Regions from separate parts of the Salinibacillus aidingensis genome, predicted to be linked through region 2. Evidence: a T-box and tRNA genes for the amino acid it is inferred to sense, from the RefSeq annotation. Region 2 holds a T-box; the other holds one or more tRNA genes.

Region 1 (3,388 bases), 370 kb from region 2:
ACACCGCTGGTGTACCAGTTGTTCCGCCAGGAGCACGGCTGGGTAGCTACGTGTGGAAGGGATAAGTGCTGAAAGCATCTAAGCATGAAGCCCCCCTCAAGATGAGATTTCCCATCATTTTAAATGAGTAAGATTCCTCAGAGACGATGAGGTAGATAGGTCCGAGGTGGAAGCGTGGTGACACGTGCAGCTGACGGATACTAATCAATCGAGGACTTAACTTATACGAAAAGCGCAGGCGACTGTTCAGGTCATGCGGGATAAGACGAAGACATAGAGTGGCATGGTTTTGCCCACGGAATGGCTTTGGCTTATATCCGCCTTGACCTAGGAGCCGGAGCTAGACAACATGAAAAGCGCAGGCGGATCTATAGACCAATGTCTACTCACATGATTGACTTTCTTATCTAGTTTTGAGGGTGTTTTTAAAATTACCCCTTGATTTTTTGTGAAAACAAGATATAATATTTGTTGTCACTGAAAATGATAATTTGTCTGGTGACGAGGGCGGAGAGGTCACACCTGTTCCCATTCCGAACACAGTAGTTAAGCTCTCCAGCGCCGATGGTAGTTGGGGTTCTTCCCCTGCGAGAGTAGGACGTCGCCAGGCGGTATAAAAATACCACTCTAGCTCAGTTTGAATGGTATGAAAGTAAAAGTTGATAACATTCCACCGTAGCTCAGAGGTAGAGCAATCGGCTGTTAACCGATCGGTCGCAGGTTCGAATCCTGCCGGTGGAGCCATTGGAGAGCTGTCCGAGTGGTCGAAGGAGCACGATTGGAAATCGTGTAGGCCGCTACCGCGGTCTCGAGGGTTCGAATCCCTCGCTCTCCGCCATTATACATATGTGGCCCGTTGGTCAAGTGGTTAAGACATCGCCCTTTCACGGCGGTATCACGGGTTCGAATCCCGTACGGGTCACCATTATATTGGAGGATTAGCTCAGCTGGGAGAGCACCTGCCTTACAAGCAGGGGGTCGGTGGTTCGAGCCCGCCATCCTCCACCATGAAAATTAAATTAGAAATCGCAAAGGCTAAAACAGCTTTTGTAACATCGCGGGGTGGAGCAGTCTGGTAGCTCGTCGGGCTCATAACCCGAAGGTCGCAAGTTCAAATCTTGCCCCCGCAACCAATGGTCCGGTAGTTCAGCTGGTTAGAATGCCTGCCTGTCACGCAGGAGGTCGCGGGTTCGAGTCCCGTCCGGACCGCCATTAAATACATAGGATATTTGTTTAGGAACTTATATCATAATGAAATTACATAGTGGCTCGGTAGCTCAGTCGGTAGAGCAACGGACTGAAAATCCGTGTGTCGGCGGTTCGATTCCGTCCCGAGCCACCATTTTCAAGTTATATTTTTGACTTGAAACCAGTAAGATATAGTAGTAATATTCTAGCTGGGACTCTAATTAATTTAATTGGAGGGGTAGCGAAGTCTGGCTAAACGCGGCGGACTGTAAATCCGCTCCCTTTGGGTTCACAGGTTCGAATCCTGTCCCCTCCACCATTTATTTAATAGTAACGTAGGGGTATAGTTTAATGGTAAAACGAAGGTCTCCAAAACCTTTGATGTGGGTTCGATTCCTACTACCCCTGCCATTTTCATTTTAAAGGAAAATATATGGCGGTTGTGGCGAAGTGGTTAACGCACCGGATTGTGGCTCCGGCATTCGTGGGTTCGATTCCCACCAATCGCCCTTTTGGTATACATTGGGCCATAGCCAAGCGGTAAGGCAACGGGTTTTGATCTCGTGATGCGCTGGTTCGAATCCAGCTGGCCCAGCCATTCATGCGGAAGTAGTTCAGTGGTAGAACACCACCTTGCCAAGGTGGGGGTCGCGGGTTCGAATCCCGTCTTCCGCTCCATTAAAAGTTGGCGGCATAGCCAAGTGGTAAGGCAGAGGTCTGCAAAACCTTTATCACCGGTTCGAATCCGGTTGCCGCCTCCAGAATACATGCCGGTGTGGCGGAATTGGCAGACGCGCACGACTCAAAATCGTGTTCCTTCTGGAGTGTCGGTTCGACCCCGACCACCGGTATCTTCTAGTATTTCTTAAACACGTTAAGTTATTTTATAAACCCTATAAACGTTGATATTTCAGCGTTTATAGGGTTTTCTATTTTTATCGAATACGATTGGAAACGATAGGTTTGAATTTTAAATTACACAATTTTGCACATTAGATGTTGTTTTTTACACATAATTTTTCACATTATGTATTAAGTTTAAAAAATTATTGATCTTCTAAGTAGTCTTCATTTAACCAATCCCGGGAACTTTGATTACAACAACAAAAATGCAGGTCAACATGTTTACCAAGAGAAAAACTTTAATGATCTTGAACTAGAAAATCATTTCTCCATATTTTACTTACGAATTAAGCTTATGTTCTTCCATAATCGCACCAGATTGTGAAAGAGCATTTTCTATTGTACAGTATATTTGTACTGCGCAGCAGTTGTTCTTCCTTTATAACCAACCGTTTGCTTTAATAAGAAATTAAATTGGATTAAAAAAAGATAAATGGTGCTTTAAACTCTAATTACTAAATAATCATCCTCCTCATAAATTCATTCTCGATTATTAAGCCAGGTAAAAACTGATGAAAAAAAGAAACTACCCCCATGATTCCAGCAATTTGATCTGGGGAATAGATGCTAGCTAAGTAATTTTTGTCTATCCATACTGAACACGGCATCTCCTCCCGAGAAACATTTACAGCTCGATTTAACATAGCTGATTTTAGAATTGTATATTCATCGGAACTTATATATGGCTTTAGGTGAGACCAAGTAACATGTAAAAATTTCGGATAGTTTGCTAGTGCTCGATAATCACTTGCTACATCGAAAGAATTGTGAGTTTTGGCGACATCAGATAAAAGTGTTCTAAGGGAAATCGGAGCCTGTGGAATATGAACTAGATCAATATGGGGCATTTGACTGTATATACCTGGCTGGATGTGTCCTTTAATCTGTTTTTGTGTAGTAATGGGACGGTCTGCTAAACTTTCTATCAACAAACTCGCAATCAATAGCAATTTCGGGTTTACATATTGAAAAGTAGAGATAATATTATGAATATGATTAAGCGTTTGATGATGATGATCTTTACTAAAATCATACTGAGGTACTGTTGTTAGGGCTGGAAATCGTAATTTATTCGCAGCAGTCTCCATGTTGATGGTCAACATGTTAGGTCTAACCTGTTGCCAAGCCATTGTTAAAAATTCGGGATAATTTGCTAATGCACGAAAGATAAAATTAACCATTGGGACTTTAAGAACGTATTTAATATCCTCAAACACTTCTTTCACAATCCCACGTGCATCCGACTCAAACACTTCAGGAAACCCATACTGCATCATTTCTTTACCACCTTTCTTAG
Region 2 (3,388 bases):
CAAATTCATCAGTAGCCATAGAAGAGTCCATTGTTGGAATCGTGTCACCATTAAGTAAGTTAAACGTTTGTTCTACTTCTTCTGAAGAACCTTCTTCTGATGAATCCTGACTGTCATCTGCTGCGTCGTCTGAAGTGTCTCCACCATCATCTCCACCAGAACATGCAGCCAGGAATAGACTTAGTACCAGACCAAGTACTAAGAGCAGTGACCATTTTGACTTTTTCATGGTTTAAATGACCTCCCCTTAAGATTTAATTTTCTAAATTTTTTGTAGATGAATGATCTACGCTTAGAATTATACAAGTTTTCTAAACATTTTGCATCAACTTTTTTATATAAATTTAAAAATTTGTTGATATTATTACTTTTGCATAACAAAAAATAGGACTATTTACCCATTATCGTCACAGCAAACCCACCCCCTAGATTACTGAAAATTTTGTCAAATGAATAAAAATTTAGGAATGTTTTTTAAATGGACGAGATTTTTATTTTTATACAATATTTATTCATTTGTTGGTAAAGGCGAAATATTTTGTAAATTCAGGCCGATATACTTTTATTGTTTATTCAGGATCAGAGCATGGTATAATAATAAGCAGTTTTTAAAATAAAAAAAGGTGTTCGATTATGTACATAATAAAAAATAAATGGTTCTTCCTATTCATCAATATCCTTATTACTCTTTTTGTCTTTTTTTACAATGCTGCACCAGGTCATTCCCTGAAATATTTGATTAACAGTCTGTTTTATGTCAGTTTTCCCTATATCATGCTCTCTCTTATTCTCTACGTAACAAGGGAACGTTTTTTCGACGGGATAACGTTCGGATTTCGGAGGTTCTGGGCTGAAATGTCAAAGAAGGATTATATGGAGGAATGGAAGGAACGACCCCTTCCATCTGAAAAGATTAGTATTCGATTTTTAAAGGCCCTTTCCTTCCAGGCTCTCAGTTTACTCATTTTAATGATTTTGTTGCTTTTTATCTATTATATGTAAACGTTGTATTCCATGCCGATGTACGGACGACATACTTATTGCTTATTGGTAACGTTTTGACTAATGCAATTACTCATCATCCTACCTTCCACCTTGCATTCCTCCTCCAGACTTTATATAATAAGAAACAACTAAATATCATTAGCTGTGAAGAAGGCGCAGTACAATAGCCCGCTGATTTTCAGAGAGCTTGTGGGTGGTGTGAACAAGCATCAAGGCGAATTGGAATTGGACTTTGGAGCTGATTACCGAATGAAGCGATCTTAACATGTTAAGATAACAAGGGTGGTACCGCGGTTCATCCGTCCCTTATTTTTGGGATGTGCTGAATCGCTTTTTTTAATGAAAAATTTTGAGAATGAACAAACTATTGAGGTGATAAAGAATGCAAACCATTTTTTCAGGGATTCAACCAAGTGGATCCCTTACCATCGGGAACTATCTTGGAGCTCTTCGGAATTTTGTTGACCTTCAGGAAGAATATGATTGTTATTTTTGTATCGTGGATGAACACGCCATCACGGTACCTCAGGATCGGCTGAAATTAAGAGAAAATATTCGTTCTTTGGCCGCACTTTATCTTGCTGCCGGGATTGATCCTGAAAAATCAACATTATTTATTCAATCAGAGGTTTCTGCTCACGCTGAACTTGGCTGGATGCTGCAATGCGTGGCCTATACAGGGGAACTGGAGAGAATGACACAATTTAAGGATAAGTCAGAAGGGAAAGAGGCTGTCACTGCCGGGTTGTTAACGTATCCTCCATTGATGGCTGCGGATATTTTATTATATAGTACCCACCTCGTTCCAGTTGGTGATGACCAGAAACAGCATATTGAATTAACCCGGGATTTAGCTGAACGGTTTAATCGTAAATATAATGATATTTTTACGATTCCTGAAGCCCATATTCCAAAGGTTGGCGCAAGAGTAATGTCTCTGCAGAATCCAACGAAGAAAATGAGTAAATCCGATGAAAATCAAAAGGCTACCATCTTTTTACTGGATGATGCAAAGAAAATTGAGAAGAAGATTAAGAGTGCTGTTACTGATTCTATAGGTACGATTGAATATGATAAGGAAAACCGGCCGGGTATCTCCAATCTGCTTATGATTTATTCCAGTTTCACTGGTCAATCCATTGATGAAATCGTGGAAAAGTACACAGGAAAAGGCTATGGGGAATTCAAACAGGATCTGGCAGAGGTAGTAATTTATGCCTTGAACCCATTACAGGAACGTTACTATGAGCTTATTGAATCAGACAAGCTGGATGAGGTTCTGGATCTTGGCGCTGATAAAGCTGAATTCAAAGCAGGGAAAATGCTGAAAAAAGCTAAGAAAGCGATGGGCTTAGGCCGATTTCATAAAAAGTAAATGTATTTAAACTAAAAAATGACCGGCTTACGTAAGCCGGTCCATCTATTTATTTTGGCAATCTGTCAATAATAGGCTTGATTTGACGATGAATTCATTGTTCCTGTTTCAAGCTCCCAAAGCTTTTCAAAAAAAGGCTGTCCCTTTGTCATCTTTCGGCAGATTTCTTCGTGTGTTTTCGTCCATCCTTGCTTTAATCCCTCATACAGCTCCTGCCATGCTTCTCCAAAATCCATTTGCTGAATGCTTTCATAATTTCCCGGAGCCCATTCTGTTAGCCAATAGCGTAACTCGGATACATGGGAGGTCTGTCTCATTTGGTCCAGCATCATCATAAGTAATTGTTTTAATTGTCTTTCCTTCCTTGTTAATCCAATCATTTCATGTGGTGGAAGAGAAAGCGTATGATATTCTTTGACGTATTGTTCGGGTGAAAAGGAATAGGATACTGGTTCTAATTTTTCAATCATATCGTATACTAATCGTTCCTGCCTTGGAATAAGGCGGCTTTTGCGTATTGGCAGTGAATAACCCATCGTATCGATCGTAACAATGGATTTTCCATCAGTGGCAACAAAGGCATATTCAAGCGGGATACGTTCCTGATTTTTACGCAGATAGGCCCGTTGATAAACAGAATCCAGTAATTCTTTTGGAAGATCCTGCAGGTCGTTTTCAATGTAATCGTATAATGTTTCTGTTACATAAACTAATGGAACCTGGTCTAAAAGCTCAATTCCGTCTTCTTTTCTCCATTCGTGAAAATGACATACATTATAGCCGTTTTCTTCCCCTTCAAACCAGTTTACCCACACATCATGTAAATACATCATCCAAGACCCTCGCTTTACTATTTCATCCTTTCTATTGTTCATTATGGCCATGTTTGGCATTTTTATTCTATATGAGCCAATCTTTACCTCAGTCGGATGGATAAAAAAAACAACTGAACGTTATAATCAGAATGCCAACGAGAAGCAAATAACTTTCGGGCTTGTCCTTTATAAA

Evidence for each region. The T-box of region 2 lies ahead of trpS (tryptophan--tRNA ligase). A T-box ahead of a tRNA ligase gene usually reads a tRNA of that ligase, here a tRNA-Trp.
Region 1: it has a tRNA-Trp gene. The T-box ahead of trpS (tryptophan--tRNA ligase) is inferred to sense a tRNA for this amino acid. The anticodon was not compared.

Annotation. Positions count from the first base shown of each region.
Region 1 is NZ_AP043759.1:532,737-536,124, forward strand. It holds rRNA gene ACZ5OK_RS02940 (23S ribosomal RNA) at 1-224, shown strand, start outside; rRNA gene rrf (5S ribosomal RNA) at 495-610, shown strand; tRNA gene ACZ5OK_RS02950 (tRNA-Asn) at 670-744, shown strand; tRNA gene ACZ5OK_RS02955 (tRNA-Ser) at 747-838, shown strand; tRNA gene ACZ5OK_RS02960 (tRNA-Glu) at 851-925, shown strand; tRNA gene ACZ5OK_RS02965 (tRNA-Val) at 933-1,008, shown strand; tRNA gene ACZ5OK_RS02970 (tRNA-Met) at 1,057-1,133, shown strand; tRNA gene ACZ5OK_RS02975 (tRNA-Asp) at 1,136-1,212, shown strand; tRNA gene ACZ5OK_RS02980 (tRNA-Phe) at 1,267-1,342, shown strand; tRNA gene ACZ5OK_RS02985 (tRNA-Tyr) at 1,421-1,507, shown strand; tRNA gene ACZ5OK_RS02990 (tRNA-Trp) at 1,526-1,599, shown strand; tRNA gene ACZ5OK_RS02995 (tRNA-His) at 1,625-1,697, shown strand; tRNA gene ACZ5OK_RS03000 (tRNA-Gln) at 1,712-1,786, shown strand; tRNA gene ACZ5OK_RS03005 (tRNA-Gly) at 1,792-1,866, shown strand; tRNA gene ACZ5OK_RS03010 (tRNA-Cys) at 1,876-1,949, shown strand; tRNA gene ACZ5OK_RS03015 (tRNA-Leu) at 1,958-2,039, shown strand; gene ACZ5OK_RS03020 (halocarboxylic acid dehydrogenase DehI family protein) at 2,547-3,368, opposite strand.
Region 2 is NZ_AP043759.1:906,330-909,717, reverse strand. It holds gene ACZ5OK_RS05095 (peptide ABC transporter substrate-binding protein) at 1-229, opposite strand, end outside; gene ACZ5OK_RS05090 (DUF3899 domain-containing protein) at 634-1,002, shown strand; T-box leader at 1,141-1,315, shown strand; gene trpS (tryptophan--tRNA ligase) at 1,388-2,380, shown strand; gene ACZ5OK_RS05080 (YjbA family protein) at 2,446-3,213, opposite strand; gene ACZ5OK_RS05075 (hypothetical protein) at 3,302-3,388, opposite strand, start outside.